Regions from separate parts of the Gynuella sp. genome, predicted to be linked through region 2. Evidence: predicted binding sites of a transcription regulator. Region 2 holds the regulator's gene; each other region holds the start of a gene.
What was found. The regulator FliA, encoded in region 2, starts transcription of late flagellar genes. The targets are predictions, from matches to a motif close to CTAAAGTTNNNNNNNNNNCNGCCGATA.
Positions count from the first base shown of each region.

Region 1: a site for FliA is predicted at 7,917-7,943, ahead of fliS (flagellar export chaperone FliS). Genes of this name have one in related genera too.
Region 3: a site for FliA is predicted at 5,338-5,364, ahead of fliD (flagellar filament capping protein FliD). Genes of this name have one in related genera too.

Region 1 is NZ_JBNKSF010000003.1:24,973-36,118, forward strand. It holds gene fliF (flagellar basal-body MS-ring/collar protein FliF) at 1-1,388, opposite strand, end outside; gene fliE (flagellar hook-basal body complex protein FliE) at 1,569-1,967, opposite strand; gene ACQY6I_RS00260 (sigma-54-dependent transcriptional regulator) at 2,418-3,812, opposite strand; gene ACQY6I_RS00265 (sensor histidine kinase) at 3,817-5,070, opposite strand; gene ACQY6I_RS00270 (sigma-54-dependent transcriptional regulator) at 5,267-6,754, opposite strand; gene ACQY6I_RS00275 (hypothetical protein) at 7,072-7,341, opposite strand; gene fliS (flagellar export chaperone FliS) at 7,361-7,762, opposite strand; gene ACQY6I_RS00285 (methyltransferase domain-containing protein) at 8,135-10,219, shown strand; gene ACQY6I_RS00290 (hypothetical protein) at 10,927-11,146, shown strand, end outside.
Region 2 is NZ_JBNKSF010000014.1:146,812-157,957, forward strand. It holds gene ACQY6I_RS05555 (class II 3-deoxy-7-phosphoheptulonate synthase) at 1-799, shown strand, start outside; gene ACQY6I_RS05560 (Nramp family divalent metal transporter) at 851-2,137, opposite strand; gene ACQY6I_RS05565 (hypothetical protein) at 2,485-3,354, shown strand; gene ACQY6I_RS05570 (RNA polymerase sigma factor FliA) at 3,563-4,288, opposite strand; gene ACQY6I_RS05575 (MinD/ParA family ATP-binding protein) at 4,318-5,130, opposite strand; gene flhF (flagellar biosynthesis protein FlhF) at 5,196-6,593, opposite strand; gene flhA (flagellar biosynthesis protein FlhA) at 6,679-8,862, opposite strand; gene acnB (bifunctional aconitate hydratase 2/2-methylisocitrate dehydratase) at 9,165-11,146, shown strand, end outside.
Region 3 is NZ_JBNKSF010000062.1:7,827-18,972, reverse strand. It holds gene ald (alanine dehydrogenase) at 1-725, shown strand, start outside; gene ACQY6I_RS24285 (hypothetical protein) at 971-1,318, opposite strand; gene ACQY6I_RS24280 (flagellin) at 1,600-4,701, shown strand; gene ACQY6I_RS24275 (flagellar protein FlaG) at 4,780-5,169, shown strand; gene fliD (flagellar filament capping protein FliD) at 5,404-9,321, shown strand; gene ACQY6I_RS24265 (LamG-like jellyroll fold domain-containing protein) at 9,419-11,146, opposite strand, start outside.

The DNA.
Region 1 (11,146 bases), on a different contig from region 2:
TCTTCGATAACTTCCTGCTCCGCCATAAACGGAGAATTGATCACATTGACACTATCACCTCTGGCGGCATCGAAGCCAACAGCGTCCTGTACCAGAATGCGTAAGCGATCGAGCTCTTCCTGCGACCAGGCCTGTTTATTGACAGAGCCATCATCAGCCAGGGTTTTCATGTCATCCACGACCACCGCCACAGTGATACGACGCAACCGGCCCAGCTGATGCTGGGTGTAACTCAAAGTGCGGTCCACTTCGTAGTTACGGGTCGCTTCGTCCCGCGTTGAAGAAGGAGGAGTGGCAGGAGTTCCGTCAGGATTTGTCTGTTCCGGGGCGTTAGCATTTCCAGGCGGCTGATTGGTCAGAGCGCCAGGAATACCACCGTTGTTTTCGCCGACCTTCTGCTCACTCAGTACCTGCTCTGAACGCAGGGCAATGAGATCTGGATTGTACAATTCATCGGTTTGCTCCACCCGGGTAAAGTCAACGTCTGCAGAAACCTGGGCCTCGAATTTGCCACTTCCCAATACCGGCTCCAGGATGGCACGAATCCGGCTGGTCATAGCATCTTCCACCCGGCGGGTGTATTGAAACTGTTTGTCGGTCAGATTGGCTTCGGGGTCCTCTTCTTTATCGCTGAGCAGTCTGCCGCGCTGGTCAACAATGGTCACCTTGTCGGGACTCAACTCCTCGACGCTGGTGGCCACCAGATTGGTAATCGCTTTCACTTCCTGTTTTTCGAGCAGCGCGCCCGGATATAAATCCAAAAAGACCGATGCGCTGGGCTCACGTGAATCACGGACAAATACGCTACGTTTGGGAATGGCCAGGTGAACACGAGCACTACGCACCTGATTGATACTGGCAATGGTCCGCGCCAGCTCACCCTCCAGGCCACGACGATAACGGGCATTTTCCATGAACTGGCTAGTGCCCAGCGGCTGACTCTGATCCAGCAATTCATACCCAACCGTCTGGTCATTGGAAAAACCAGCACCGGCAATGGCCAGACGGGCCTGATGCAAGTCGGACTCCGGCACCAGAATCAAACCGCTGACCGGATCGATATCAAATTCAATACCTTCTGTCTGCAGCAGAGTGATTACTTCTTTGGAATTATAGTTATCGTTGCTATTAAGCAACGGCTTATATGATTTATCCATCGACCAGAGAACGACACCCAAGCCCATGGCAATGGCTGCCGCCAGACCAATCAGCAAACCAACCTGCCGGGTCAGCGCCAGTCGGTTAAAGCCTTCCAACAACGGATTAACCTTAGGATTCGTTTCTTCGCCATCACCTCCCACGCCAGAATCCATAGACTCAGACGTTAAGGAGCGGTCAGCGACTGGAGGTTTGGGCCTGGCTGCGGCTGCCGGTACATTTTCGGTCATAATGAATGCCCGCTATTAATCGTCATCATGAAAAATTCTTGCCATTGACTTTCTGCACGAAAAAACGGAGATACCTGAAAACAGTCTGAATGCCCCTGACAGCGAATATATGTTGATCGTCTGCATGTGTGGTCAGTCATACCAATACACTCCGTTTTAGGTGACTCTTTAACCCTGCTATTACAGGGCCATATTCATAATTTCTTTGTAGGCTTCGACCATCTTGTTTCTTACCTGAGTCATGGCCTGAAACGACACACTGGACTTTTGTAACGCAATCATGACTTCAGGCAGATCCACCTGGGGATCACCGAGCTCAAAACGCTGAGACAAACCACTGGCAGCTTTTTGATTGTCATTAACGGTATCCACCGCTGACTTAAACATTTCACCAAAACTGGGTGGCTCTGACTGCTCGACCGAACCGGTAGACTGACCGGGCATCGGCATTTGGGAATTGATTTGATTGACACCTTGCCGGTCGACATGGGTTTCCGCCGGCCTCGCCTGCTGCATCTGCGACTTGATAGTCCGCATCTGCATCAAAACCTGGTTTATGTCTACTCTGCCTGTGTCCATCTCATGCCACCTTTTTTTGGGTCAGAATTTTGTCTACGTCCATCGAATCCGGATCACTTGTGTCAATACTTCGTCGATTTATGGGAAAAAATTCTATATTCCCCGTCAACTAATGGTTGCTTTGCAATTAGAAGGCCAGTCTTTGCCGTTCAGGCGGCAAGTGTTTGCAATCGAGTGGGTGTCCCCTAAAACCGCAAGCATCTGCAATCGAGTGGGTGTCCCCTGAACAGCAAGCGTCTGCAATCAAGTGGGTGTCCCTTAAAAGTTGAGTGGGTGTCCCCTGAACAGCAAGCATCTGCAATCAAGTGGGTGTCCCTTAAAAGTTCTAGATGACAGCAGGAAAAGCAGGGAGCGGTGTATAGCACCGATGAGATTACAGGCCTGTGCTGCCTGAGATGAGGTTAAACACAGGAATGATTTCTTCACAAAATCATTCCTGACAGGGGGTCATCAGGCAAAAATCGCCCGATCAACATCCACGCCCAGTTCACGGAAACGGGCTAGCTTGTAACGCAGTGTTCTGGGACTGATCCCCAGTCTTTCTGCGGCTTGTTTTTTACGGCCACCGCAGGTGCGGATGGTTTCGATAATAATCTCCAGCTCACGCTGTTTAATCTCACTGCCCAACTCACTATTACTTTTTTCAATTCGGTTGGACACTTCTGCCGTATCGCCAAACAATTCCTGGTTACGCTGTGGTTCGAAGTCCAGTTCAGGAAGATCCACCAACCCCAGGTCCATGTCGGTAATCCAGGCTCCACTCTGCAGAATCATGGCACGCTGGATTGCGTTATCGAGTTCACGCACGTTGCCTGGCCAGCTATATTGTATCAATGCGTTACGGGCACTATCGTCCAGACGGACATCTGCCTTACCCATTTTGACCGCATGAATATGAATCAATCGTTCTGCCAACGGAATCAAATCCAATCGGCGCTCACGCAGGGGTTTCCATTGAATCGGAAATACACTGAGACGGTAATACAAGTCTTCTCTGAATGTGCCTTTTTTGACCTCTTCCAGCAGATTTCGGTTGGTAGTCGCCAAAACTCTGACATTCAATTGAATAGTCTTGCGACCGCCAATCCGCTCCACTTCCCGCTCCTGCAAAACCCGCAGTAATTTCGCCTGCAACCCCAAATCCATTTCGGAAATCTCGTCCAGCAGAATGGTGCCGTTATTTGCCTGTTCAAACTTACCGGGAGAGCTGTTCATGGCTCCGGTGAAGGCTCCTTTCTCATGCCCAAACAAGGTGGCTTCCAGCATATTCTCCGGAATGGCTGCGCAGTTGATGGCAACAAATGGCTGGCCAATACGATTGGAGTTTTCGTGTATGTAACGCGCCAGCACTTCTTTACCAGTACCACTTTCACCGGAAATCAAAATGGTGGAGTCAGTTTTGGCCACTTTTTTTGCCAGATCCAACACCTGCTGACTGCTCGGCTCCACAGCGACTGGTTCATTCATATTGACGGGCTTATCCGCCTTCATGAATTTCTGGATGGTCTCGATCAAAATACCAGGCTCAAAGGGTTTAACCAGATAATCAACTGCACCACTCTGAATGGCATCCACCGCTTTACTGACACTCCCATAGGCAGTAATCAACAATACCGGCAATTTGGGAAACTTCTCTCTGGTAATCGCCAAAAACTCATGTCCATCGATCCCAGGCATATTGACATCGGAAACAACAAAATCGACGCTGGAATCATTAAGTCGTGCGACACCGGCTTCTCCCGAACTTGCCTCGACCACTTCAAACCCATTGAGTTCCAGTGTGTCGCAGAGCGCTTCACGCAAGGCCAGGTCATCTTCGACCACAAGAATTGTATGAGCAGTCATTGATTCAGCTCCTATTGATTAATATCGGTAAAAATAAATTAAACTGACAACCGTTGTGATAGTTACGATTGATTGTCACGGTACCCTTATGTCCGGTTATGACTGACTGTACGACCGCCAGACCCAGCCCGGTACCGTGGGATTTCGTGGTAAAAAATGGTTCCAGCACCTTGTCGACCAGCTCTTCCGGCATACCTGGACCATTATCGGTGACATCGATCCGCAGAGTTTTATGAGCCACCTGGCGACAATGCACCTCAATTTTTGCATCCCGCTCAATTGCGTCGACCGCATTATTGATCAGGTTCTGAATCGCTCCGATCAGAGTTTCTTTATTGCACAGAATGAGCTCATCACCTACTTCGTTAATAATGTCGAGCTGTGCGCCGTGTTCCAGTAACACCGTCTCACAGGCATTTTGCAAATCCAGCATCAACTCTTTGACGCTGATTTCATTGAGCAGGCGAGAATCTCCCTTGGCAAAGATCAGCATGTCTCGAACCTGCTGTTCAAGGTGATTCAATCGTGCCTGTAACTTATGAATAAACTTATCTTTCTGATCAGATGACAACTCCGGCCGATTCAGGTTTCCAGCGTATAACATCGCTGCAGACAGCGGGGTTCTGATCTGATGGGCCAAAGACGCTACCATCCGACCCATCGCACTTAAACGCTCCTGCCGGGCAATCTGCTGCTGTAGGGAACGGGTTTGAGTATGATCGGTCAGCAAAATTAATTGCCCGGCACCATCCAGTGCCGTCGTTGCCAGATTAACCAATCGACCATTTCTCAGAGAAATTTCGTGTCCATCACTGGCCTGTGGCGAAAATACAGAACGAATAACTGAACGCCAGCGCTGGCCTTTCAACGGCACTTCCAGCAATGCTTCTGCCGCAGGATTGGCGCGCTGAATCCAACCTTTTTGATCAAGTACCAATACTCCGGCCGGCATCAGGTTCAACAAACTTTCAAGTTGGTCCGCGAGCTTTTCTTTTTCTGCCAGCTCCCGCATCCGCTGCTCACTGACGGTAGCCAATTCGCCGCTCAGTTCCACCACACGGGTTTCAAGCCACTGATAAGATTCAGTCAGCTGTTCGGACATTTTATTAAAAACGTCAAAAGCCTGTTTCAGCTCTTCCAGTCGTTCTGCGGAGAGAGAAGCCTCGGCGGTCAATGGAAACATACCCGGCCAGGATAGAGGCTTGGAGCCGTTTCGGGACACCGTAGGCACAGAAACGCCTGCTGTTTTTTCTGACATGAATGATTCAACCTTGTGTCAAAAGCCAGTCATTTTTAGCTGATTCTGCACAAAGCGGGCCAAAAAAAACCGGCTGTCAGCCGGTTTTTTAAAATACTATTCCAGAGAGTCAAAAAGTTAGGATGTTAACGCTGTCAGAGCGATGCGGGGTTCATTAAAAAACACCCTAAAAACAACCGGTACAACCGATTGTTTATCATGCCAGTTCTTTTTTACTCAGATTATATTTACGCATTTTCTCCACCAGAGTGGTTCTGCGTATATGCAGCTTCTCGGCGGCTCTGGCAACAACACCATTGGCGTCATCCAATGCCTGCTGAATCAGGCTACGCTCCAGATCAGTCAAATATTCTTTCAGATCCAACCCGTTGACCGGTAGCAGCGCCGGTTGATTCGGCTCTGTCGACGTCATCACCGAATTACCGTTGATCATCGACGACTCAGAAACCGCCACTTCCGGCGAATCTGTCATAAAACCGCTGTTCGCCAGTTCACCCAGCTCATCGATATGGCGGTATTTTTTTGGCATTTCATTGACACCAATGACGCCATACGGATGCATAATGGCCAGACGCTCAACCAAATTGGCCATTTCTCGGATATTGCCCGGCCATTCATGATTGCTCAAAGACATCACCGCCGCAGAATTAAAGCGAATAGAACCACGCTTTTCATTCTCCATTCGTGAAATCAGTTCGTTCAGCAATAATGGAATGTCTTCCCGCCGCTCACGCAGGGCCGGCATTTCAATGGGGAATACATTCAAACGATAATAGAGGTCTTCACGAAACGTGCCCTCCTCAATCATTTTTTCCAAATCTCGGTGGGTCGCCGCCACCACTCGGACATCGCTGCTAAAAGTCTTGGTTCCGCCAACACGCTCAAACGTTCTTTCCTGCAGCACCCGCAGCAGCTTTACCTGCATGGTCAGTGGCAGATCACCGATTTCATCGAGAAACAGGGTACCGCCTTCGGCCATTTCGAAACGACCGGCACGGGTGGAAATAGCACCGGTAAACGACCCTTTTTCATGTCCGAACAGTTCACTTTCAATCAACTCGCCCGGAATGGCACCACAATTAACAGGCACAAACGGCTTGTGACGACGGTGAGAGTTATAGTGCAGATTACGGGCAACCACTTCTTTACCCGTCCCGGATTCTCCGGTGATCAACACAGTGACATCTTTATCGGCCACCTGGGCCATCATTTCACGTACCGCCTGAATCGTCCGGCTGGACCCAACCAGACTGCGGAACAGATTGGTTTCCCGGCGCTGATCACGGCCACGTGATAAGTCCATCTGTTCACGATAAACCTGAGCACGATGCAGCGTATCGACCATTACATTGTAACTGGGAGGATGCGGAATACGGGCGATGACAACGCGCTTGAGCTCTTCCTCGATGCTTTCATCAGCGTGGAAAGACCCTATCATGATCACTGGTAAGCCTCTGTCCCAGCTCATGATCTCGGTTAACACCCGGTTAATCCCAACCCGACATTCACCTAAAATAACTGCACTGACTTCGTCTTTGGTCTGAAAAGCCTCGTTGGCCTTCAGCTTCCATTCGTCAACTCCAGAGTCGTATGCCTCTTCCCCAAGAAAATCCATGATGACGCGTATTTCCTGGCGCCGATCGATATTGTCATCGATGATGAGAACTTTCGTCTCTTGCCACATAGCTGACTGGTTCCTGTAACTGACTCATTTTTTGAACAACGACTAACATGCCTGATGAAATTTGTGATCATATCGACACTTTTTCCAATATGGTGTAGTAAAGAAGGGAAAAAGCAATTAGTCAAATTTATGGCGATTTTTTTGTAAAAAAAGTTGGAATATTATTTTCATGTTGCGAGAAGTAAGCAAACAAAAAACTATTGACGCAAAGTGACAAGCTCTTTTTCGTTTGAGGAATAAATTTGCCGCTTTCTGTGGAAGGTATATTGCCGCTCTGTAAATAACTGTAAATCGTTCTTAAGTCCGATGTATCGAAATCAACCTGCCAGAGCAGAGGAAAATCGCAGGGAGATATGTTCGATACTGGCGTTAATAACCTGCTGATAGGCAGAGGTCATCCCCAACAGGTGACGGCGCAGACGTTCTGTCTGCAGAATATCCAGATCCGGCCATTCTGACAGCTCATGCATCCACATCTGACACTCGCTTTCGATCATGGCTAACCGTTGCCAGTCCTGCTGATTAGCAGTATCAACCAGCCGTTGCTGCAGCCGGGTCAGATGCTCCAGAGCATGATCGAATTGCATAATAGCCACCTCTTTTTTATCACCGGCTTTGAATGAAAGTCTTGGCTTCTTCTTTAATACCTTCCCAGGCAACCTTAATTTCACCCAACAATCGTACCACTTCATCCAGCGCATCCATGTCGTTACGGACATTGGCCTCAAATAACCGCTGCTGCATGTACTCGTATAATCGTTTCAAGTTGAAGGAAATCTCTCCAGCATCCATATTCAGGCTGCTGTTCAGACCACCGATAATAGCAATAGCCTTGTTGATACTGTTGTTTCGGCCTTCAATATCGCCACGCTCTATACACCCTCGGGCTTGTGCCATACGGGACATAGCGCCCTCCAGCAACAACTGGATCAGCTGATGGGGATCGGCATCGACGATGCTGGTTTGATTACTAACTGCCTGGTAATGATTGGCACCTGAGCTGTACATACTATCTCCCGATGATTGACCACTTACTCAAAAGTAGATCCTTCCCTGCTGTTTGACCACATGCAAACCGATTTTCTGCGAGAAACCTCTGAATAATGACCTGCATTACCTCGCTGACATGATTCAAATGCTCACGACTTCCCTACCTCCTAGTCAGCGGCGTGGATCACAAAAACTTGAGTACTTTCAGCATTTTCTTTTTTAAGGCAGCACTTTCTACACTGGCACAGCCGTTGCACCGGTACTCCATACATGGCAGTCAGGACTGTTAAAAATATCACTAACTTATTGATTTTTAACAACCTTACTCATTCTTCATTTGGTAGATACGTGAGAGGCAAGCCGGCAAACCTTGTCCGGTGGGAGGAACAGATGAGCCGTTCAGCAACAACCGCCCGGAAATTTACAGAGGATCAAAGCGATCAGTTCAAGATCTCTACTCTGTTAAGTTCCGCCGAGGCACTTTATGAAAAGAGTCTGAACCCCAGACTTAAAAATGAGCAGTGTGCCGCCTGCCGGAAGGAAGCCAAAGATATTGCAGATATTCTCGCCAATATCAAAGAAACCCGACCGCTGGCACTCAACTTACTGGCCCGTATCGCGATCGACGAAGGCTTTTACGATCAAGCCAACAGCCATCTGATATATGCCCTCAAAGAAACGCCGGACGACCCTTCTCTGCTGTACAGTCAGGGACATGTGTTTCTGGCCCGGCAGGAATATGAAGAAGCGGAAAAACAGTTTGCCAGAGCTTTTCGGTTAAACCCGACGCTGACCCGGGCAGCCAGTTCGCTGGCCTACACCAAAACGCGCCAGGGAAAATTCGTAGAGGCGTTTCAGGATTATCGGGAACTGATCAAATCTCATCCTGATGACCCGCACATCCGTACCAAACTGTTCGAATGCACTGCCAAAATCACTGCCAACCACTATGACGAAGAGCTGGCCAAAGACATCCTGTCGTTATACCTGCTGGAAGGTATCGACTACACCGCTCTGGGCAACATCACAGCCTCGCTGCTGATCCATAAATATGACATACACACACTGCTCCAACATGATTTGCCGCTGGGAATCCTGGATACCGTCTCCCAGGACAAACTGTTGTGCGAAGCACTCAGCAAAATTATTTTCTGCCAGCCCGATCTGGAAAAGTTCATCACCCTGATCAGAAAACAGCTCTTACTGGAAAGCCTGGTGCATTCTGATTTGAAGCAACAGCATATGAACCTGGCAGTCGCACTCAGCCTGTATGCCTCAAACATGGAATACAGCCTGTATATCGACTCTCAGGAATACAGCCTGCTCTCCGCCCTGGAAGACCTGATCAATGCCGTGATCAGCGCCACCGGCTGGAAGCCTTCTGATCTGGCCGGAGCCACATTGCTTTACAGCATGTATCTGCCCATGGACGAACTGAGCTGTGCAACCGAACTGGCTAAATTTTCCGTTAATCGCTGGCCGGTATGGGCCCGCAAAACCATAAATCATGCCTTGCTGGAAATTATCCAGGAGAAACAGAATTGCGACAAAATTGCATCGATTGGCCAGATCAACGATGCCACCAGTCAGAAAGTACAGGCGCAATACGAGCAAAACCCCTACCCGCGCTGGCTGCATCTCAGTTACAACACGCCCACCAATTATGGCCGGGCGATGGAGCAGGAATTTTCGGATTTTCGGGCGCCTTCGTTCTTCAACACGGGTGACATTAATGTCCTTATCGCCGGGTGCGGCACCGGACAACATGCCATCAAAGTGGCCAAATATTTCCGCAACGTGAATGTCACTGCCATCGATCTGAGCCGCCGCTCACTGGTTTACGCCAGCAAAATGGCCGAGAAACATCATGTTAAAAACATTGAATTTATCCAGGCGGATATTCTCAACCTCGATCAACTGCAACGGCAGTTTCACATCATCGAAAGTTCTGGCGTGCTGCACCACATGGCAGACCCAATGGCCGGACTGGCAGCCCTGAAAGAGCGGCTTGTTCCCGGAGGACTGATGAAACTGGCCCTGTACAGCCGGGCGGCACGACAGATTATTCTAAAGTCCCGTGAACTGATTCAGAAAAACAACCTGACCGGCAGTGCCCAACATATTCGCTTGTTCCGTCAGGCGATTCTGAACAGCAACGGCAACGCGGCGTTTTCCGGCATGTTAAGCTCCTCTGATTTTTACAATATGAGTGGCTGTCGTGATCTGGTATTCCATGAACATGAAACCCAGTTTGACCTGTTACAAATCGACGAGATGCTCAAACAGTTCCAACTGAATTTCATTGGCCTGCTGGTGCAACCATTACAGCGGCTGGAGTTCATCGACTTTATCGGCAACGATCAACAATGCGGCAGCCTTGCGGAATGGGCTGAATTTGAACAACAAAACCCGCATTCGTTTGGCGGCATGTATCAGTTCTACTGTCAGAAACCGAGGTACACCCCAAACGCCTGAATATTGGTTTAAATTGCTACTGATGCGGCATAGTGGCCATGGCGGATATTTGTCCGCCTGCCCTACTGCCGCTCCTCATAACCCTCCACCCACTTCACCGCTCGGTCATGATAAGCGGCCATGTTTTTCACATTAGTTGCTGAATTCACCGCAAATATCCTGCAAACGGCCTGGAGAACGTGCAGAGTTTTAAACATGCTTCTTTATCTGCCAGATCAAACTGCCAAGAGCCCATGAACCCCACCACGAGAGGGTAAAAGCAACCGACCGACAAGCCAAATACACAACGGTTCCGCTTATTCTGCCCAACACCTCCTGCACCTGGGGTCTTACAGACCCTCTCAAAAAACTCCTGCACTGCAGTAACACCTGCCGAACCTCAAACGGCTCCACATGGCAGCTGACCGGGCCTCATCACAGACTTTACTCGCCACACACTTCAGGTTACTGTTGCATCGCGCTGGCAAAAAACCAGCGCCGGGACTGCAACCCCCGAAAATCACTTCACGGCGGTACATCAAGGCGCATCCGCGTCTTTTTTTTGTACTGGTGCTTGCGCACGCCTGTCTGTTTTGGCAGGCCGGGCGGGCCAGCTTCGGCTGGGCCGCTTTCCGTGAAGAGCGGTGGTTGCAACCCGTTTCGGCCTGCCCCCAGTCCATTGCAACGGACTGAGGGCATTGTTTTCTACAATGTTCACGGAAAATTTCATGTCATCTATTCAATTATCCGAAGCCCAAACAAAAGAACTGCTGTGCCACCGCTGCCTGAGCGTTCGCGACGAACACGGACAAATCCATCACCTGCCGGATTTCAGAGCCTTTGGTCTGGCCTACACCCGCCGTGACGCCTGTAGTCAGGTCAGTGCCATACTTGCATTTATGCAAGCCCAACTTGGCCTCTACGACCACCCCTCCTTCAACGGCATGG
Region 2 (11,146 bases):
TGTCAGCAAAAGCCCCTTGGCTGATCGTTATGAAAGCCTTGCTCACCGTATTGATGAAACACTGGAGTTCATGAGCGCCTGTGGTATCAGTGCTGAAAACACACCACAAATTCGTGAAACCAGTTTTTACACCTCACACGAGGCATTATTGTTACCTTATGAACAAGCATTGACCCGAGTCGACAGTCTGACTGGCGACAGCTACGACTGTTCTGCTCACATGCTCTGGATCGGTGATCGAACCCGTCAATTGGACGGTGCACATGTAGAGTTCTGCCGGGGCATTCACAACCCTCTGGGACTGAAAGCCGGTCCTTCAACCGATCCCGATGAACTGCTGCGACTGATTGAAACACTTAATCCCAACAATGAAGCTGGTCGCCTGAATCTGATTGTACGGATGGGTGCCAACAAAGTGGCGGATTATTTCCCGGCGCTGCTACGCAAAGTCAAAGAATCCGGTTACAAAGTGGTGTGGAGCTGTGATCCGATGCATGGCAACACAACTCAAACCTCAAACGGTTACAAGACCAGAGCTGTGGACGATATTCTGAAAGAAGTTAAATCTTTTTTTGATATCCATGATGCGGAGGGAACCGTCGCAGGTGGCGTACATTTTGAACTGACCGGCAACAATGTCACAGAATGTATTGGCGGGCAATTTCAGCTCACCGAGCAAGACCTGGCCACCAGTTACGAGACCCAGTGCGACCCCAGGCTGAATGCTGATCAGGCACTCGAGCTGGCATTCCTAATTGCCGATGCCATTCGTCCCGGGCATCGAGCGGTAAAAATCTGAAACCGGATTTCCACAGAAGGTGCCTCAGTTGAGGCATCTTCCATTACAATGTTACTGCCCTGACAGTGTAAAAAACAGCACATATCCATTCAGACCGATCACTACCGCACAAATCAACATACTAACGACAGTGATCCAGACAGGATTGACCAGATTCCCCATCAATCGGCGACTGGCGGTGAATTTTAACAATGGAATCAGCGCAAACGGTATGCCGAAACTTAGCACAACCTGACTGCCAACTAGAGCTTTCTGTTCTGATATTCCAGCCATAATGACTATTAATGCAGGTATTATGGTAATTAACCGGCGTAACCCTATCGGTATGGTGAAGCGAACAAAGCCCTGCATCAACACCTGTCCAGACATGGTTCCAACGATAGATGAAGATAAACCGGCCAGTAACAACCCCAGTCCAAAAACAATCCCCATGTAGTCGTTTCCTGATAACGAGGATAACAACTGAAAGCCTTCACTGATGGTTACGACATTTTCATACCCTTGCGTATGGAAAATTGCCGCACCTACTGCCAATAATGACAAGTTCACAACACCCGCCAACCCCATGCCCGCGATCACATCCCAACGGTAAAACTTCATCAATTTCCGACGATCAGAACTCTCGACCGAATCAGTCCGGTTCTGTAATAGCGCAGAATGCAGATAAATCACGTGAGGCATGATCGTGGCACCTAGAATCCCGGCAGCCAGATATACGGAATAACCGTCCGGAAATGATGGCACAAACAAACCTTGGGCCAGCGCTAAACTATCCGGACTGCTGAATAGCAGTTCAAAAACAAACCCTCCAACAATGGCCATTATCATGGCACCTATAATGATTTCCATCAGACGAAAACCAAACCGTTGCAAATGAAGGGCCGCGTAGGTCACCACACCCGTCAAAACAGCTCCCTGCATCAAAGACATACCAAACAGTAACTTAAACGCCAGAGCCGCCCCGAGAAACTCTGCCAGATCCGTCGCAATCGCCACCACTTCCGCCTGCAGCCAGTACAACCAAACGATAGGTCGGGGGTAATGGTCACGTATCAGCTCAGCCAGGTTGAATCCTGTCGCCAGACCCAGCCTGGCCGACAAGGACTGAATCACCATAGCCATCAGGTTGGCAACTAAAACGACCCATAAAAGGGTATAACCATAACGGGAACCGGCCTCAATATTGGTGGCAAAATTCCCTGGGTCAACATAAGCTACTGCTGCTATCAATGCCGGACCAAATATGGACAACCAGCCCAATCGCTTTCCTCGCCCGGAGAGGAATTCACTCACCTGAATCTGAACAGATTGATTGGAAATGGCCTGCAGCGTTGTCATAAAAACTCCATTAATAACGATCTTGACGATACAGTGACCTTTTTAATCTGAATTTCCCTAATAGAACATCGCGATTTTTAGAAGATATCGATAGAGATTTTTAATAGCCCCATTCATTCACAACAACACAGAATACTGCCGTTTTACAGCGCCGCTGATGAGTGTCGCGATAAAATGACTACACTTCCACCATGATGCCCCCATCATCAGACATTTATCCCCGAAGAAAATCATTATGTGATGCCGCTGTGGCCAAGGGCCATTCATCGGCAGAGGCCCGGTTCTAAAGGAAGTATCTGGCGGCCAAGTCTTTGTAAGAGACTTTTAACTGACGAAAAAGGAAAACCATGAAATCATTTATAAAAACAGGATTACTGTTCTCAATTACACTGACAGCCCAATTTTCTGTCGCCGCAGCAAACAATACCGTCGTTCACAAATTCGATGTTACAGACAGCTACAGCAATACACAGAACACACCGATTCCAAACCTCCTACTGGACAACGTGACTGATGGTTCGGTTAACGTGGTCGAATCAATGGACATGCCGGTTGCTCAACTGGAACAATTTACGCTGGAATTTGCCAACACCCCATCACTCAGAGTCTCAAAACTCTCAAAAGACACTACCGGAACGTACTACCCAAACTGCAACTCAGGATCTGACAATGTATTCGTGGGCAGTGTTAAAAATCAGTGGTTGTTCAGAGAAGTCGAGGTTGTAGTATGCCCACAAGGTTCACTTGTAGATCCTGAAATGGACTTCAAATATGCCATCTATGCCAAGACATTTGAAAAATATGATTCCGCTAATTCTTCCGGCCATATGGAAAATTTGCCGTTATCAGAAGGTTCCATCCATGCGGTCAACGTGACGCCAAACTCAGTGGCCGATACGTATACAACTCAATTTGATCATAAGACATTGCGGTTACGGCTACTGAAACAACCGATGGCTATAAACAATCCTAACCAGGGCATGCAATACGGCGTTGCTATTAAGGCAAACTGGCTTGGACATGGCGAAAAAGTGCTGATCGTCAATAACTATGACATCAATGTTACAGCGTTCACTCAGGCAATTGCTCTGACAGCAGAACCTGAATCGGACACAAATATGATCACCATTACCTATATGGATGACAGCAACGCGCCAAAAACCAGCAGAATGATTAACTTAAGGGATTTACTTGAATCCGCCTACGGGCCTTTGTAATTAAGGCAATGGTTTTTTAGTGAACGATGAAATCCGGTGCCCTATGGTTTGTGCCGGATTTCATCGTCAAAGATATTCTTTCGGCTGTTCATTCATGGGATGGATGGTAGATAAAATAAGAGGTAGGACTCAAAAACATCCCATCTATAAAACACTTTTTCGGGGCAAGGCTCACTCCCTCTTTCAAGTGCAACTCAATTGCAATCACTCAACCGATCCATCCCCGCAACCTCGCTTTCAAACGATTAGCTGCCTGAGAATGAATCTGACTGACACGGGACTCGCTAACCCCTAACACTTCACCAATTTCTTTGAGGTTCAGCTCTTCATCATAATACAGCGACAGCACCAGCTGTTCCCGCTCCGGAAGGCTTTTAATCGCCTCAATCAGATGACTGCGCATCAGATGTTGTTCGACCTGTGAATCCGGCGTTCCAGAATTTTGGAGGGGCTGAGGTGAATGTTCATAACCGGTTTCGGCTGGTTGGTTCTGATCCAACAGATCTTCATAGCTGAATAGCTTTGATCCCTGAGTGTCCTGAAGTAACGAATAGTATTCATTCAAACCCACACCCAGTTCTTCTGCAATTTCCTGGTCCGATGCGTCCCGACCTACGCGCCCTTCGATGTTATGAATAGCCTCCGAAATTCTGCGCGAATTGCGATGGACACTTCTGGGAACCCAGTCTCCTTTACGAACTTCGTCCAGCATGGAACCACGAATACGAATACCCGCATAGGTCTCGAATGTCGCGCCCTTGCTGCGATCATAGTTTCTGGCCGCCTCAAACAGACCCAGCATGCCACTCTGAATCAAGTCTTCGACCTGAACACTTTCCGGCAGCCTGGCTTTCAGATGATGAGCGATTCGCTTCACCAGACTGGCATGCTCAGTCACCAACTGCTCTAAACTTTGATGTGCCGTTTCGTACATGGCCGGACCATAGGTAATGACAGTCAAAATCAAGAAACTCCCGCAATCAACCGTTCGACGAAGAACTCCAGATTACCACGAGGGTTTTGCGGCAAAGGCCAGTTTACCACTTTGTTAGCCAATGCCCGATATGCCAGAGCCGCCTTGCTTCGAGGATATAACTCGCACACTGCTTTTTGACGCTGCACAGCTTTACGAACATGTTCGTCAAACGGTACTGAGCCAACAAACTGCAAATGCGCATCCAGGAATCGCTCTGTTACTTTAAACAGTTTGTTATACAGCTGCTGCCCTTCCTGAGGGGTACGAACCATGTTCGCCAAAATTTTAAAGCGATCAATATTACAGTCGCGATGCAGCAGTTTAATTAACGCATAAGCATCCGTCACAGAGGTCGGTTCGTCACAGACAACACAAATTGTTTCCTGCGCAGCTCCCACAAAACTGGTCACTGTTTTGGATATACCGGCAGCAGTATCGACAATCAATACATCGATATTTACCGCCATATCGCTGAAAGCATTAATGATACCTGCATGTTCCATTTCTCCAAGATTAGCCATTCGGCCGGCTCCAGAAGAGGCTGGTATGATTTTAATTCCCAGAGGCCCATCAACCATGACATCAAGCAAGTCACAACGCCCTTCCAAAACATCTTCTATATTTTTTCCGGAAGGCAGGCCCAAAAGAATATCAATATTGGCCAGGCCCAGGTCAGCATCCAGAATGACGACTCTTTTGCCAAGCTCTGCCAGCCCGATCGCCAGATTAACCGAGACGTTGCTTTTACCAACGCCACCTTTTCCGCCCGTCACGGCAATCACCTGTACAGGTTCTTTCATTACCTCTAAGCTCCGAAATGCAGTTCTGTCAGTATAGGTCAAATTTGTTGAATAAGGGTTACCCATCAGTTCACCATCAGATGTTGTTCCGCATTGCGGCTATAGGCATCCGGTTTTTGTTCATAACGTTTACGCCAACTGGTAATCGCCCGGCTGACAATATGATGTCCCCGGGCAACATGAATGTCTTCAGGAATATTCTGACCATCGGTCCAGTAAGCCATGGGCAATTGTTTCTCCATAATCAGACTGAGCGCTGGACCTAAGCGGCAACTTTCATCAACCTTGGTAAGTACACTGGCGTAAAACGGATACCGGCTGAAACGATCCATATAATCCTGAATTACCTCCATGGTTGTTGTGGATGGGATAACAAGAATATTCCGTACCTTCGAAGACATTGTCCCCTCAACCAGCGAATCGAGAAAGTATTCGGTCCCTTCCCGACTACCGCATGTATCGATCAAAATAAGCTTTTTAGTCCGACTGTAACGCTGTAAAACATCTTCCAAAGTCAGTGACTCATCAGGACTGGTAAAATCGCATTGAAGAATTTTGGACAATGTTTTCAGCGTATCCTGGGCACCAATACGAAACTGATCCATGGAGACCAATAGCAACTGATCAGGCCCCTGCTCCATGACAAACCGTGCCGCCAGTTTTGCCAGGGTGGTCGTTTTTCCGGAACCGGTCAGGCCATTAAAGGCGTATATGCCACCTTTGCGTACCAACTCGGTCTGACACGTCTCGATGCGACTGGAAACCATGGCAAGCGCCTGTTTCCAGCGGTCATCATTCCCCAAAGAAGAAGGAACTTCCGCCAACAGCATGTTGACCAAATCAGTGGAAAGACCAAACTGGGACAGCTTTTCCGCCACCGGATCAGCAGATTCAGAAGACCCATGACGCAATGGAATAATCTTTCTCAATTCCTGACTCTGTTGTTCGAGTAAACGGCGAAGATCCTGAATCTCACTGCGCATACCACTGATCTCTCTGGACTCACCGGCCCCCGCCCGAACTGCCGTCGCCGACTTATTCGTTGTCATTGCTCGCGGTGAAGGCTGGGTACTCGTTGATTTATGGGCCTTCGGTTTTAACTGAGCCTGAGCCTGAACCTTCGGTTGGCTGTATTCAGCATGCTTTTTTTGATAACCACTCAATTGAGTGACTGCCTGAGCCGCCGGATTCTTTTTCAACGGCCCAATAGAAGACAACAGACCCATTAAATGCTCTTTATCCACCGGCTCACGGTCAGTATTGGTGGCACGAATGATCTCAGCTCCCTCTGGCTCTGAATACTGGTACATATTATCGGCAGCAGGGTGTTCAACAGCCGCAAGAATTTCGACCCCGGAACCGACTTTACGGTTCGACAATATAATGGCTTCATCACCAAACTCGGCTGATATTTTCTTCAGGCCTTCTGACATTGAACGCGCATGGAATCGTTTGGTTTTCATGGCATACACACCCTACGTTAACTGTTTATCCTTTAAATAAACGGACCAACATGATCTATGGTTCCGGTCCTGTCGATGATCAAACCTATTTTCCGACCGTGGCCACAATAGTGATCTGTTTATTATCAGGAACTTCCTGATAAGCCAGCACAGTGATACTGGGAATACTGTGGCGTAAAAATCTGGCCATCATCATCCGTATCGCTCCCCCTACCAATAAAACGGCAGGATTACCTTTCATCTCCTGCTCCTGAACCGCCCGTGCCAAAGACCCCTGAAGTTTCTCTGCCAGGCTTGGTTCGAGCATGATAGTGTCAAGAGAACCATCCTGTCCGGCCTGCTGTATTGTTCTCAGCAATAACTGTTCCAGGTCCTTATCCAATGTAATAACAGGCAGATCCGGCGCATTACCAACGATGTTCTGAACGATCAGGCGACTTAAAGCTGTACGGGCAACAGCTGTTAAAACGTTAGGATCTTGACTCTTCGGCTGCAGATTCGTCAAAGCTTCGGCGATGGAGCGCATATCACGAATAGGAACCTGTTCGATGAGCAGGTTCTGTAATACCCGCAGAAGCAAACTGATGGAGACCGTATTAGGTACCAGCTCCTCAGACAATCGAGGACTCGCTTCTGCCAACCTGTCCACCAGCTTCTGAACCTCTTCATGCCCCAGCAGCTCATGACTGTGTTTGCTTAAAATCTGATTCAAATGCGTGGCGATGACCGTAGAGCTATCCACCACGGTATACCCAAGAGACTGTGCTTTCTCACGCTTGCCAGGTTCAATCCACACCGCATCCAGCCCAAAGGCAGGATCTTTAGCGGCCAGTCCATCAATAGATCCAAACACCTGCCCTGGATTAATGGCCATTTCACGATCGGGATATACCTGATCTTCTGCAATCGTGACCCCCATGAGGGTGATCCGATAAGTATTTGGCATCAAATCAAGATTGTCCCGAATATGAATACTCGGCATCAAAAAACCGACATCCTGCGACAGTTTTTTTCGAACCCCTTTGATCCTGTTTAACAACTGCCCTCCCTGGGAACGATCAACAATTGGGATAATCCGATATCCCACTTCAAGACCGACCATATCGATTTGCTGAACATCATCCCATGACAACTCTTTATTATCGTTTTCCAGAGCCGGTACCGCCGCAGCCCCAGCCCCACCACCATCTTTACTGACAGGTGTGGCTTTACCAGCACCGGCTCCACTACCTGTGGGGACTGCCAGAGCTTTTCCGGAACCATCCTCTGATGCCATTTGTTTACGATGAATTAACCACGCCCCAGAACCGGCAACGAATGCCAGGCCAAGAAAAACCAGATGAGGCATTCCGGGAATGGACCCCAGAATCGCCAGTAGAACAGCAGATATCATCAAAGCTTTGGGCGAACCGAACATCTGGTTAACCACCTGATCGCCCATCTGCTCACTGGATGAATTACGGGTCACCATGATTGCCGCCGCAGTGGACAACAATAATGAAGGGATCTGCGCCACCAAACCGTCACCGATAGTCAGCAGCGCATATTTCTCAACGGCATCGCCGAACTCCAGTGAATACTGCAAAGTACCGATGGCCAGTCCACCAACGATATTGATCAGCAGAATCAATACCCCGGCAACCGCATCACCACGGACAAACTTCGAGGCACCATCCATAGAACCATAAAAATCAGCCTCCTGGCCCACATCAGAACGCCGGGTCTTTGCAGTTTCCGCATCGATCAATCCGGCATTCAAGTCAGCGTCGATGGCCATTTGTTTACCGGGCATGGCATCAAGAGTGAACCGGGCACTGACCTCTGACACCCGCCCGGCACCCTTGGTAACCACCACGAAATTGATAATCATCAGAATCGCAAAAACCACCAGACCGACCGCGTAGTTTCCTCCGATCAGCACCTCACCAAACGCCTGAATGACTTTACCTGCCGAGTCCCCCCCTTCATGACCGTTCATCAGCACCACCCGGGTAGAAGCAACGTTCAGAGACAGACGCAATAACGTGGAAATCAGCAAAATACTGGGAAATACCGCAAAATCCAGAGGGCGCAGGACATAAATTGACACCAGTAATACCACAATGGCCAGGGCAATGTTGAAGGTAAAGAAGATATCCAATAGAAACGGTGGAACCGGCAGCGTCATTAACCCCAACAACACGAGTAACATGACCGGAACCCCAAGATTTCCACTCAGTATCCGACGACTATTAGTCTGCAGGCTGCCGACAATTTCCTGTCGGCTCATATTACGGACGTTCTTGACTGCGGAAAAATCGATAAGAGCCATACTTATAAGGAGTCACTTATTTGACGGAATTAAGGTTTGTTAAAAGGCTTTGCAAAAATATTGCCTGTTTTGATCTCGACTAACGGCTGCCTTAACTTTTAAGGGGCATTCATCTACAATGCGCCCACTTATTCTGACTACCCCAGGTCATTGATGGCCTCAGGGTCTGCCACGTAATACAAACATTTAAAAATAATCAGCAGACTCGAAATGCCCACAGAGGCGTAGCCGTCAATACCGTGAATGATGGAGAAAACATCGTGTTAGAAGCATATCGAGCCCATGTGGCTGAACGTGCCGAATTAGGCATAGTTCCCAAACCTTTAAATGCAGAACAAGTCGCCGGTTTAATTGAGTTACTGAAAAACCCTCCTGCTGGAGAAGAAGAATTTCTCATCGACCTGATCACTAACCGCGTTCCACCAGGTGTTGATGAAGCTGCTTATGTGAAAGCCGGATTCCTCTCTGCGATTGCCAAAGGCGAGGCCTCTTCGCCGTTAATCACAGCAGCCCAGGCCGTTTCCCTATTAGGGAACATGCATGGTGGCTACAACATCGAAACACTTGTTGAACTGTTGGATAACTCTGAACTGGCGGCACTCGCTGCTGGCGAACTGAAACATACTCTGCTGATGTTTGATGCGTTTCATGACGTCAAAGAAAAAGCCGACGCTGGCAATGCACATGCTAAAGAAGTCATGCAGAGCTGGGCAGATGCCGAATGGTTTACCAAACAACCCAAAGTACCTGAATCCATTAAGGTCACCATCTTTAAAGTAACCGGTGAAACCAATACCGACGACCTGTCGCCGGCCCAGGACGCCTGGTCCCGTCCGGACATCCCACTGCACGCTCTGGCAGCCTACAAAATGCCGCGTGAAGGTCTGAATCCGGATGAAACCGGTGCTGTTGGTCCGATGAAACAGATTGAAGAAATGAAAGCCAAAGGCCATCCCGTTGCCTTCGTTGGCGATGTCGTCGGTACTGGTTCCTCACGTAAATCAGCTACTAACTCGGTATTGTGGTTCTTCGGAGAAGATATCCCAGGCGTACCTAATAAGCGCAGCGGTGGTATCTGTATCGGTAGCAAAGTGGCTCCTATCTTCTATAACACCATGGAAGATGCCGGTGCTCTGGTATTTGAAGCCTCTGTTGATGACCTGAACATGGGTGACGTTGTGGAAATCCGTCCTTATGACGGCAAAATCCTGTCTGAAGACGGAACAGTATTGTCTGAGTTTGAACTGAAATCCGATGTACTACTGGACGAAGTTCAAGCCGGTGGCCGGATCAATCTGATCATTGGTCGCGGTCTGACTCAACGTGCCCGGGAAGCGCTGGGATTACCCGTATCAGATCTGTTCCGCCTGGCGGAGCAGCCCGTTGACACAGGTAAAGGCTACACCCTGGCCCAGAAAATTGTGGGTAAAGCCTGTGGCATTGAAGGGGTTCGTCCCGGCACATACTGTGAACCTAAAATGACAACCGTTGGCTCTCAAGACACCACCGGCCCGATGACTCGTGATGAGTTGAAAGATCTGGCCTGTCTCGGGTTTTCTGCAGATCTCGTCATGCAGTCTTTCTGTCACACAGCAGCTTATCCTAAACCGGTTGATATCGATACTCAGCACACCCTGCCGGACTTCATCAAAAACCGTGGCGGCGTTTCCCTGCGCCCCGGAGACGGCATCATCCACAGCTGGCTGAACCGTATGTTGCTGCCTGATACCGTTGGTACCGGTGGCGATTCTCATACCCGTTTTCCAATGGGAATCTCTTTCCCAGCAGGTTCCGGTCTGGTTGCGTTTGCCGCTGCCACTGGTGTCATGCCACTGGATATGCCTGAGTCTGTACTGGTTCGCTTCAAAGGCGAAATGCAGCCGGGCATTACGTTGCGGGATTTGGTTCACGCTATCCCCTATTATGCAATCCAAGAAGGCCTTCTGACGGTCGAGAAAAAAGGTAAGAAGAACATTTTCTCTGGCCGCATTCTGGAAATTGAAGGGCTGGACAAGCTGACCGTAGAACAGGCATTCGAACTGTCTGACGCCTCAGCTGAACGTTCTGCAGCAGGTTGTACCATTAAACTCAGTGAAGAATCGGTCATTGAATATCTCAATTCCAATGTCACTATGCTGCGTTGGATGATCTCCAATGGTTATGGCGACGCCCGTACACTCGAACGTCGCGCCAAAGCCATGGAAGAATGGCTGGCCAATCCAAGCCTGATCAGTGCTGATGC
Region 3 (11,146 bases), on a different contig from region 2:
CGATGTCTGAAGTGGCTGGGCGCATGTCCATTCAAGCAGGTGCTCATCACCTCGAAAAAGCTCAGGGTGGACTGGGAATGTTACTGGGTGGTGTGCCGGGTGTTGCACCTGCCAAAGTGTTGGTTATCGGTGGTGGTGTCGTGGGTACTCATGCCGCCCGGATGGCTGTTGGTATGGGAGCTGACGTGACAATCCTGGATCGCTCTCTGCCACGTTTGCGTGAGTTGGACAGCGAGTTCGATGGTCGTCTGCGCTGTGTGTATTCAACTGCGGATGCGATAGAGCAATATGCATTGGAAGCGGATCTGGTCGTTGGTGCCGTTCTGATTCCGGGAGCGGCTGCGCCAAAGCTGTTAACCAGAGACATCATCGCTAAAATGAAGAAGGGTGCCGTTGTTGTGGATGTAGCCATCGATCAGGGTGGATGTTTCGAAACATCTAAAGCGACAACCCATCAGGAGCCTACTTATGTGGTAGACGGGGTTGTTCACTATTGTGTGGCCAATATGCCGGGTGGCGTTGCGCGCACCTCAACCATGGCGCTGACCAATGCAACTCTGCCGTTTGCTGTGGCTTTGGCAAACAAAGGGGCGAAACAGGCGTTGCTCGATGACGTGCATCTGCTTAATGGTCTGAATGTGCACGCAGGTAAGGTTACCTTTAAAGCCGTTGCCGATGTCCTCGGTTACGAGTTTTTGGATGCCCGTGCAGCATTGGAAAAATAGGTTTTAATTGAATCAGAAAGCCTGATCTTCCAAATCGGTCAGGCTTTTTTCGATTTCAGGGGATTCTGGAATGACGGCCAAGCGATGACGGGTGCCGTGCATATCAGTGAAGATCTCATTCTGATACTACATTTGCGAGACGGCAAAGTTGCCAACCCCTTCTGGATCCCTCTTAAGAAACTGGCTCACCTGTTACGAGTCGTCACTAAAATAATCGTGTTTTAGCTGGCATCAACCAGTAATGATTATTCTTCAGCCCCATAGGCTTTGAGTGCATTCGCGCGCACTTTGAGCTGATTTTGTTCCTTCAGCAGCATTTCCTGTTTTTGCTCCAATACCTGCCGTATTTTGCTGTGCTGTTCGCGGATATAGTCGATGTCATCGGCAATATGGCTACGAATTTGATTGCGGCTTGTCGAAGCGCTTATCTCAATGAAGGAAAAAAAATCCTCAATTTTCTGCTGCCTTTTTTGGCTGCACTCTAGCAGTCCCTGAATATCGTCTGCTGCAAATAGTTGATCGATCTCATCTGTCATTCGACGAATGCTCTGCCAGTCCCGCTGGATTTTCTTAGGAAGTGTCTCTGTATTCATAAATTTGTAACCACTTGTAAAAGACAAGGCAAATTGTTGCCGCTATTTTGACGGATCATCTTGTTGGAGCAATCGCCATTCCATCAGTTTAGATGTTTTAACCGTGTATTCTTCATTTTAGACAACCGGTTTGTGATAAAAGAATATTAAATGACTTTAAAATAACAATTTCATATAAAAGAAACATCTCCAACCGCCGCTAACACCATTGTGAATGAACAACATCGTTGGCAACAACGGCAATACCGCCGCTGTGCTAAACAACGAAGGAGATGTAAATCATGCCTCAAATTATTAATACCAACATTGCTTCTTTGACAGCACAGCGCAACTTGAATACTTCGCAAAGTGCTAACCAAACGGCTCTGCAACGGTTGTCTTCCGGTCTGCGTATTAACAGCGCCAAAGACGACGCGGCAGGTCTTGCGATTTCCACCAAGTTTGACTCCCAGATCAGTGGTCTTGGTGTTGCAATCTCCAACGCCGGTGACGGTGTTTCTCTGGCCCAGACTGCAGAAGGTGCACTGGGTGCCATGACTGAAAACCTGCAGCGTATTCGGGAACTGGCAGTTCAGTCTTCCAATGCGACTAACTCTGAAGATGACCGGGTGGCTCTGCAGGCCGAGGTAGAGCAGTTGGTAGAGGAGATTTCCCGTACTGCAGAAGAAACCACATTTAACGGTCGTAACCTGTTGGATGGAACATTCTCCGGGGTTTTCCAGATTGGTGCCAATGCCGGTGATACCATCGATGTAAATATTTCTGAATTAACCGCCGGAAAACTAGGTTCATCAGCCACAGCTGGTGTTTCTGCGATTGGCAGCTCCAATGCCATTTCCAATGGTGACCTGACGATCAATGGCGTGGCTGTTTCCGCCAGTAGCGCATCTGATGATGAATCCTCCACTTACAATAAAGCCGCCAGTGCAATCTCTAAAGTGGCAGCAATTAATGATGTTTCTGAACAGACCGGTGTCAGTGCTGTAGTAAATGAAAATGAGGTGGCTGGTACCTCAATGACCGCTACGGCCATGAGTGGTACCATCTCCCTGAATGGCGTCGAAATCGACATTCAAACCACTAACGATGCCTCTTCCTCCCGTGCCTCAGTGGTTGAAGCTATTAATGCTGTATCCGAGCAGACTGGTATCGTTGCTTCAGATTCCGGATCTGATTCTGGTGGTGTTACCCTGACTGCTGAAGATGGACGTAACATTACTCTTGGTTTTGACAACCTGACCAATACGGCTGGCAGCTCTTTTGTCGAAACAGCTGGTTCTTCTAACTACACCCTGAATGAAATTGCTGCTGCGACCGGCTTGGCCGTCGGTGGCCAATACAACTCACTCGATACTGGTGCAGCTGCAAACTCATTTACCACCAGCACCGCATCGGTCACAAACAATGCTGCCCAGGCATCAGCGGGTACTTATGAAGGTGGTTATACCTTAATCGCAAATGCCGGTACTGACGAAATTGTTATTGAAGGTGGTAACGATACTGGTCGCGGTGACCTGGCAAATGCCGGATTGGTCGCCGGAACATATACCAGCTCAACGGCAGCTTTGGTATCCAACAAGCAGGCCGTAAGCTATTCGGAAACGGCGCTTGAGGTCACCGCTTCTGCTACTCAGATTCTGGATGCTGATCGTATCGCGGCAGCAGCCACCAACGATGCAGCTGCCGTAACTGCGTTCTCTTTCTCAGTTGATGGCTCAGAGGTTTCCAGCGGTGTTACTTCCGCTGCGGCGCTGAGCTTGGGTGAGGTAACTGATGAATTGAATACTCAGTTGGCGGCTGATGGTGTTACTGATGTAGTTGCCTATGAAGAGTTTACGGTCGAACTGAGCATGAGTGCTGGTAACCTGGCTCAGGGCGATACCTTTGATCTGGAGACAGAAACAACGGCTACCACTGTTTCGGCGGTTGTCGGTGATGTTGCATCCGGTAATGGATTGGCAGAATTGGCAGATTCGATCAACTCAACAGATTACAGCTCAATCGGACTGGAAGTCAGTGCTGAATTGAACTCTGCTGGAGATGGTGTTGTTCTGACTGTACACAACTACAGTGGTGAAGCTGTATCCATCGGTGGTACAACCGCTGATGCGGGTAACCTGCAAGGTGCATACGTTAAACCTGACGGAACCTCTGTTGCAGCAGAAGATATTGAAACTGCGGATCTGTTTGTCACAGGTAATCTGGCTATTTCAACTTCGTCCAATAAGCAGGTCAGCGTGACGTTAAGTGATGCAACCCAGGTATCCAAGCTGTTCAACAGTGATACCGTTGCGTCAGAAACGTTAACTGCAGCTGCCACAGTGAATGGCTTGGATGATGGTGATTTGGTATTGAATGGTGTGGGGGTTCCGGCACCTTCTGGTGCTGAGGATACCGCCAGTGCTACTTACGCCAGTGATGGTTCTACATCGATCTACTCTTCCGATAAGAGTTTGAGTGCCATTTCCGTGGCAGCGGCAATTAACTCAGTATCAGAAGAAACCGGTGTTACAGCTGAAGTGAATGCCACTCAGGTGACTGGTGGTGACGGTACTGCCGCTGCCACTGCGATTGCCAACGATGTGTTTGAAGAAGGTGATCAGGCTGGTCTGTACATCAACGGTGTATCAGTTGGTACGGTTACTCTGCAGAACGATAGTTCAGGTACTTTGGATGCAGACAAAGCCAAAGCCGATACGATTGATGCGATTAACCAGAAGTCTGGTGAAACAGGGGTCCGTGCGATCGATAATGGTGTTTCTATTACTCTGGAAGCAGCTGATGGTCGGAATATCTCTGTCGCGATTGATGACAAATCAGGCAACTCTGCATCAATTGGTTCTATCTTAGGTCTGGATGCTGCCGAAAACGGTATTGGGGAAAGCACATTTGGCTTGGGAGATACGTCAAATGGTACTAATGCAGAAGCCAGAACCTATGAAACTACCTATGGTACCGTCAAACTGACCTCTGCATCGTCCATTGATGTATCTGTTGGTACTAATGGTAAAGATGAGCTGGCTGCATTGGGTCTGCAGTCAGGTACTTACGGCGGCGGTACAGACGGTACCTTCCTGAAAGATATTGATATCTCCACCTTCCAAGGTGCTCAGGATGCAATCAAAGCTATCGATAACGCATTGCAGACTGTATCCAGTCAGCGTGCCGAACTGGGTGCTTTGCAGAACCGGTTTGAATCAACCGTCAGTAACCTGGAGATTACCTCTGAAAACCTGACAGCTGCAAACTCACGTATTAAAGACGCTGACTTTGCTGCTGAAACTGCAGAACTGAGCCGTACACAGGTTCTGCAACAGGCCGGTATCTCTGTTCTGGCACAGGCTAACCAGCAGCCGCAGCAGGTGCTGTCACTTCTTGGTTAATCAACAAAATGAAGCTGCCTGATATACTGAAGGCAGCTTCTCAAAAAGTTGTGAACTAAGGTAGCGACGAGGTGGAATATGAGCGATATACGAACTTCGAATGTGTTTGAAGCCAATGCTCGGCCTCAGTCCTCGGCACCCAAAGGATCTGTGAACGGCGGCAATAGTTTGCCAGCGGAGCAAGGGAAAGGGGTCGATGTTGACCGTATTGTTAAAAAGGAAACAGCAGCTGGGGTAGAAGAACAGCGCATGGTTGATGATGCTATATCCAAATTACAGGATTATATGCAGAATGAACAACGTGGTCTGAACTTTAAGATGGACGAAGAAGCCGGTATTACTGTAATCAGCGTATACGATGCTGAAACTGAAGAGCTGATTCGCCAAATACCCAGTGAGGAAATGGTTTCTTTGGCAAAGCGACTAAATGAGCAGGAACCTTCAGTTTTATTCTCAGCAAGAGTGTAGAGAGCGAAGGGGAAATTAAAGCCGGCCGTACGCCGGCTTTTTTGTATCAGAAGGATACTGATCCGACAAAAATATACGCGGACTGATTTGTTGTGTTTGACCTAATTGGCTTGAAAGGTGCTTAACGATATACCAGTTCATGAAACTACAACTGGTTACAAGGCAATCATCAAGAACTTTGCCTGACTGCCGATATTAACGTTGATGTCATCTTTCTTAGGGTAGGTAAACACCATGGCTAGCATAGGGTCATTGGGCGTGGGGTCAGGTCTGCTGACGAGCGAGCTGCTTGACAGTATTATCGCATCAGAGCGCGAAGCCTCTGATTTGCGCCTGACTGAAAAAGAAGCTGTTATCGATGCCCGGATAACGGCGTATGGTGCTGTTCAAAGCGTGCTTGACAACCTGTACTCAGCGGCAGATGCACTGGCTGAGTCCTCTACGATCACCAAAACCACTGCGACAGCATCTGACTCATCAGCGCTTTCTGCGACGACTTCAAGCACCGCAACTACCGGTACCTACAGCCTTAATATCAGTTCCATCGCCAAGGCACATACTCTTGCCAGCCAGCGTTACACCTCTATCACGGATTCAGTTGGCACAGGCACAATGACGATTAAGTTCGGCTCGACTACGTATGATGCCAACACTGGTGACTACGACAGTTTTTCCCAGAATGCAGATGCTGGCATCATCAATTTAAATATAGACAGCTCCAATAACACGCTGGCGGGTATTCGTGATGCCATCAACAAAGCGGATGGCGGAGTCACGGCTTCCATTGTTAACGACGGCCAGGGATATCGCCTGTTGCTCACATCTGATGAAACAGGTGAAACCCACAGTATGGAAATTACTGTGAATGGCGATGCCGGCCTGCAGGGCCTTGCTTACAACTCCGCGCAGAATGACGAAAACAGTAACATGATGGAAACGCAGGCTGCCCAGTCTGCGGCGCTGACGGTGAACGGGCTCAGTATCACCAGTGAGAGCAACCAACTGACAGAGGTGATCAAAGGTGTCACCTTGAATTTGACATCCGATACTGATGGCAAAGATATCTCTTTAACGGTTGCCCGTGATGTGTCGGCTGCTTCTGAAGATATGGAAGCCTTTATATCTGCCTATAATGACTACAAGGACATTTACGATACTCTGACCGCATTTGAAGAAAGTGATAATGATGAAGATGTCAAGACCGGCATTCTTTTGGGGGACTCTACTCTCAGAACCATTCAGTACCAAGTGAAGCGCACACTGTTGAATGTGGTGGAAGGGTTAGGAGGCGACTATCAATCATTGGCTGATATCGGCATTACTACGAATAAAGACGATGACTATAAACTGGTTTTCAATTCAGCAGTGTTTGAAGAGGCTCTTCAGGATGACGCTAACAATGTTGCAGGGGTGCTGGCTAATTCCAAAACCACGACAGACTCTCTGGTCAGCATCATCACCCTAGGGAAAAATGCTCAGCCGGGCAGCTATGATGTTGAAGTCACTCAGGCAGCCACCCAGGCCAAAATCGAAGGGTTGTCTGTGGATGCCTTTGATTTTGCCTCTAGTGTCGTCATCGGTGGGTCGAACGATAGTTTTACCGTCAACCTGAACGGCAAAAGTGCTGCCATTACCCTAGAGCATGGTCAGTACAGCAGCGGTGATGAGTTGGCTCTGATGATACAAAACGCGATTAACAATAATTCCACGATCAGTGACAGTGGCGGCAGTGTTTCAGTTGGGTTTAACAGCTCAGAGCAACGACTCGAATTTACCTCCAGTAAGTATGGTAGTGCCAGCTCGCTGTCATTCTCCAATCTGGATTCCACTATCTCGAACACCCTGGGAATTGCAGCTCCCGGACAGGGTGAGGTCAACGGCAGCTTTTTCTCATCCTTGTCAGACAACGCTTTTGGAGCAACTACTGCGCCGGGGAGTGGGGCGGTATCGGAGAAAGACTCCTATGACTTCTCATCCAACACCATGACATTTGATCTGGTATTGTCCGGCACGGCAGCGAATGATGGCACATACTCCATCACCCTGGATGAAGACCTGAGTGACATCGTGAATACCGATGGTGATGTCACCACTGATCGTACCCGTGATGACATGTTGTCTTATATTAATTCGGAATTGGCCTCGGCTGGCTTGGCGGGTGTAGTGACTGCATCGTTCAATAGCGCCGGCCGGATGGTGTTCAGTAGTACTCCCGAAGCTGGCAGTCAGACGCTGGAACTGACTAATGTCGTTGCTTCCAATATGGACTTTTTAGGCCTGGGAGATGCGGCTGGCACATCGACCAGTGGTGTGACTGTGGCCGCCGGTACCATCTTTGAACTCGATTACAGCAATAGTTTTGGTGCGGTTGAGTCCGGTACTATTACCGTTCCGGCAGGTACCTACGAGACTGGAGATGATCTGGCGGCTGCCATTCAGAGCGCCATCAATGCAGATGCCAATATCGCCTCAGGTGCCCAGGCTGCACAGACTGTTAAAGGTCTCGTAGATTTGAGTAGCGACATCGATTTCGATACCAACTCATACGGCTTCTCTTTCAGCTGGAATGGTAACCAATATGACGTATTGGTGGACACGTTTGATACCGACAACCTGACATCCATACAAAATGCAATCGATACCGCGATGGGGGGAGATGCTGGTAATGTGGTCGCCAGTCTTTCTTCCAATGGCCTGGTGCTGTCCACTGCCAATACCGGTAGCAATCAGGAAATCCAAATTCTTTCCGATGGACAGGGTGACACCACAACGCCAGGCTCTGCTATTGCCACAGGTATTGATTTCAGTGCCTCGCCTTCAACCTTCTCTCTGACCGTTGATGGTGAGGAGTTGAGCATCACTCTGGATGACGATGTCAGCGCCAGTGTAGAGGATACTCTGACCTATATTCAGGGCCAGTTGGATACCGCGTTGGCCAACTATGATGGCGGTGGCGTGTTTGCCGCGGGAGACATCGTGGCTAAACTGGATGGCTCAAATCAGATTTATTTCGAAACGGTTTCCAAAAATGGAGAGCAGACATCTGCCACATTTGGTGCGGATGCCTCTATATACGTTTCCGCTGCTGATGCCAACACCACGACCACTTTGGGCTTGACTACCGGCAGTGCGAATCTGAACGGCTACAATTCCTTCGGACTGTCATTGGGGTCTTATGTTGGTTTTGATTCTCAGGCAACCGTCAGTTTTAGTCAGAATGATGAAGGGAATGGTGGCTTTTCGATTAAGTTTGATAACAACACCACCGTTGATATCTCCAATCCCAGCGTCGGTGCTGCGGCATTGTTAGGCTTGTACCCTACTGACTCCTCCAGTGCAGAAGGTGCTGTTGGTACTGATGTTGAAGGCACGATTAACGGGGTCAAGGCAACCGGTAAAGGGCAATATTTGACGGCTGGCAGGGGAGATGAAGCCGCAACGAATGGTTATGTGCTGGGAGACCCGGGCGCAGATTTCAGTAGCGCGGTAGTGATTGACAGCAGTAACAAAACCTTCAAAATCAAAGTGGATGGTGTTGAGTCACAGGATATCACCCTTGCCGAAGGCACCTATGCCAGTGCTGATGACCTGATCGCTGAGATTAAAAAACAAATTAATGCAGATCAAAATCTGTCTGAAAAAGATGTCTCTGTTGATATCAAATATGATGAAGACACCGCGATTTTCGGTATCTTCTCCACCTCAACCGGTAAAGAATCAACGGTGAGGCTGACATCGATATCGAATGGGTTGGCTTCGATACTCGGAATGTCTGCCGCGACTGCTGGAGAAGCGGGCAAAGATGCTACCGGTGAAGAAAACCCGGCCGCCGGTATCATCTTAAAAGTAGAGGGTACAACCACAGGTAGTCGGGGCAGTGTGAACTACATACAAGGTATTTTTGGAGAGCTTTCCGCTATACTGGATGACATGCTCGATTCCAGCGGTGTGATCGAAACGAGGCTTTCCAACCTGAATGATCAAAAGACCCAATTGGAAACAGATAAGGACGCTCTGGATAAGCGCATGACCGCATATTACGAGCGATTGGCCTCCAGTTTCAGCTATAACGACGCCCTTATCTCAACTCTTCAGACCACCGAGGACTACCTGGTTCAGCAGTTTGAAGCCATGAATGCAGGCAAAAATTAACACGATACTCCCTTAATACCAGGCAGCATCAAATAAAAACCCCACATTAGCGTGGGGTTTTTTGTGTGGGTTGATAAAGAGGGTTTATATCAATCGCTTAATGGCTCAAAAGCCATTCAGATCTATCCAGGGCACGATTAGTAATACGAACTTCCGAAATCTGGCCTGCAAACAGATCGGCCGCTGCACCCTGCCAACTACTGATACCAATAGACCACGGTTGACCTGGCTCCACAAGCAAGCCGTTCAGCTCGCCAACGCTTTCACCCGTGCGCATCACCAGAGAGCCATCAACATACATCTGGGCATACTGGCCGTCATTGACAATCGCAACGTGATACCAATAGTCATCCATGATTTCCCAGGACCAATTGCTCTCTGCGTTACCATTTTGAGCAGTGCTTACCCACTGAAATTCCTTAAGTGATGAAATATTCAATCCCAATGAATAATCTTCGCCGGTACAGGACAGCTCATGGTACTGACACACCTGAGAAATATCGGGGCGATGATTCAGGACCGCAGACCATTTATTGTCTTCAGGTTTCCAGTCATTCAGTTTTACAACGGCTTCAATGGTGTAAGTGGGCAGATAGCCAGGTTTGCCGGCACTGCTATTTGAAAAGGTCAAACCTGGGCCATCGGTCGTCAGATAGTATCCGCCAGTGCGGTTGTTACCCTCAAAATTAGCCGATCCAGAAGCATTGCCAAAAGAGGGGGTGTCTGAAATGACGGTGAAGTAATTTTCGCGTGGACCTTCAGGATTATTAAAGGCTTCAAGGTGAAGACTGTTGCCATTTCCGGAGGCATCGCGGAATTGCACAGAACCATCCGTTGTGGTGATTTTATGTGCTTCGTCGAGAATCCAATATGCCTCAGTACCTTCGATATTACCCGGTTGATCAGCGGTTTCCTCTTGATTGAAATTGCTGAAACGCGTATTGAAATTCATAGGGACTGAAAATTCCCAGCGGGATAGTTGATCCTGCGGCATGCGTTCGCTTTCTGGCATAGCGGCCACCCATGGAGAAAATGAACGGAACTCCAGTTCTTTACTGGTTTCATTGAAGCCAACAAGCTGCATCATGCTATTGCCACCCCAGAATCCAGACTGGTAATCCACGACCACCATCACCACATCACGACCATAGGCATTTTTCGCCACCATCATCGCTTCACCGTGATGGTGACCATTGAAGGTCAGGAAAATCTGATCATTCTTACTGATCAACTTATCCCAAAGGTATGCCCCATGGTCAGTGAAAATGGCGGTTTCGTCATCCCCGGCAATATTGAGCAACTGATGCGTTGTCAGAATAGTCGGTAAATCCGGGTGACTGTCGAGCACACCTTGCGCCCAGGAAATGCTGTCTTCGGAAACGCGCCAATCCAGCGCCAGTACTAAAAATTCCCGCGAACCCGCTGAAAAAATATGATAACTGTTGAACCCAGTACTATCCGTTCCTTTAAAGGTAGTAAAGTTACTTGCCTGTAACGTCGCCGGAAAATTCTTCAGGAAAGGCTCGTTTTCAAGAGTTCGTTCGTTATCCCATTGACTTGCGTTCATAACGTCGTGGTTACCCGCAAGAATGCTATAAGGCGTCTCAGCATTTGCTTCAAGAATCTGCATCGCCTGACGAGCATATTGCCATTCAGTCGGTTGATCTGCACGATCAACAACATCTCCCAGATGCAAAGTAAATACAATACCTTCCTCTTTGTAGTTGTCCGCAATCCACTGAGTTTGAACGTTATAACGTTCCGGTGAATAGCGGGCATATTTCTGGGTATCAGGTAGCACAGCGATCGTGTAACTCGCCTTTGA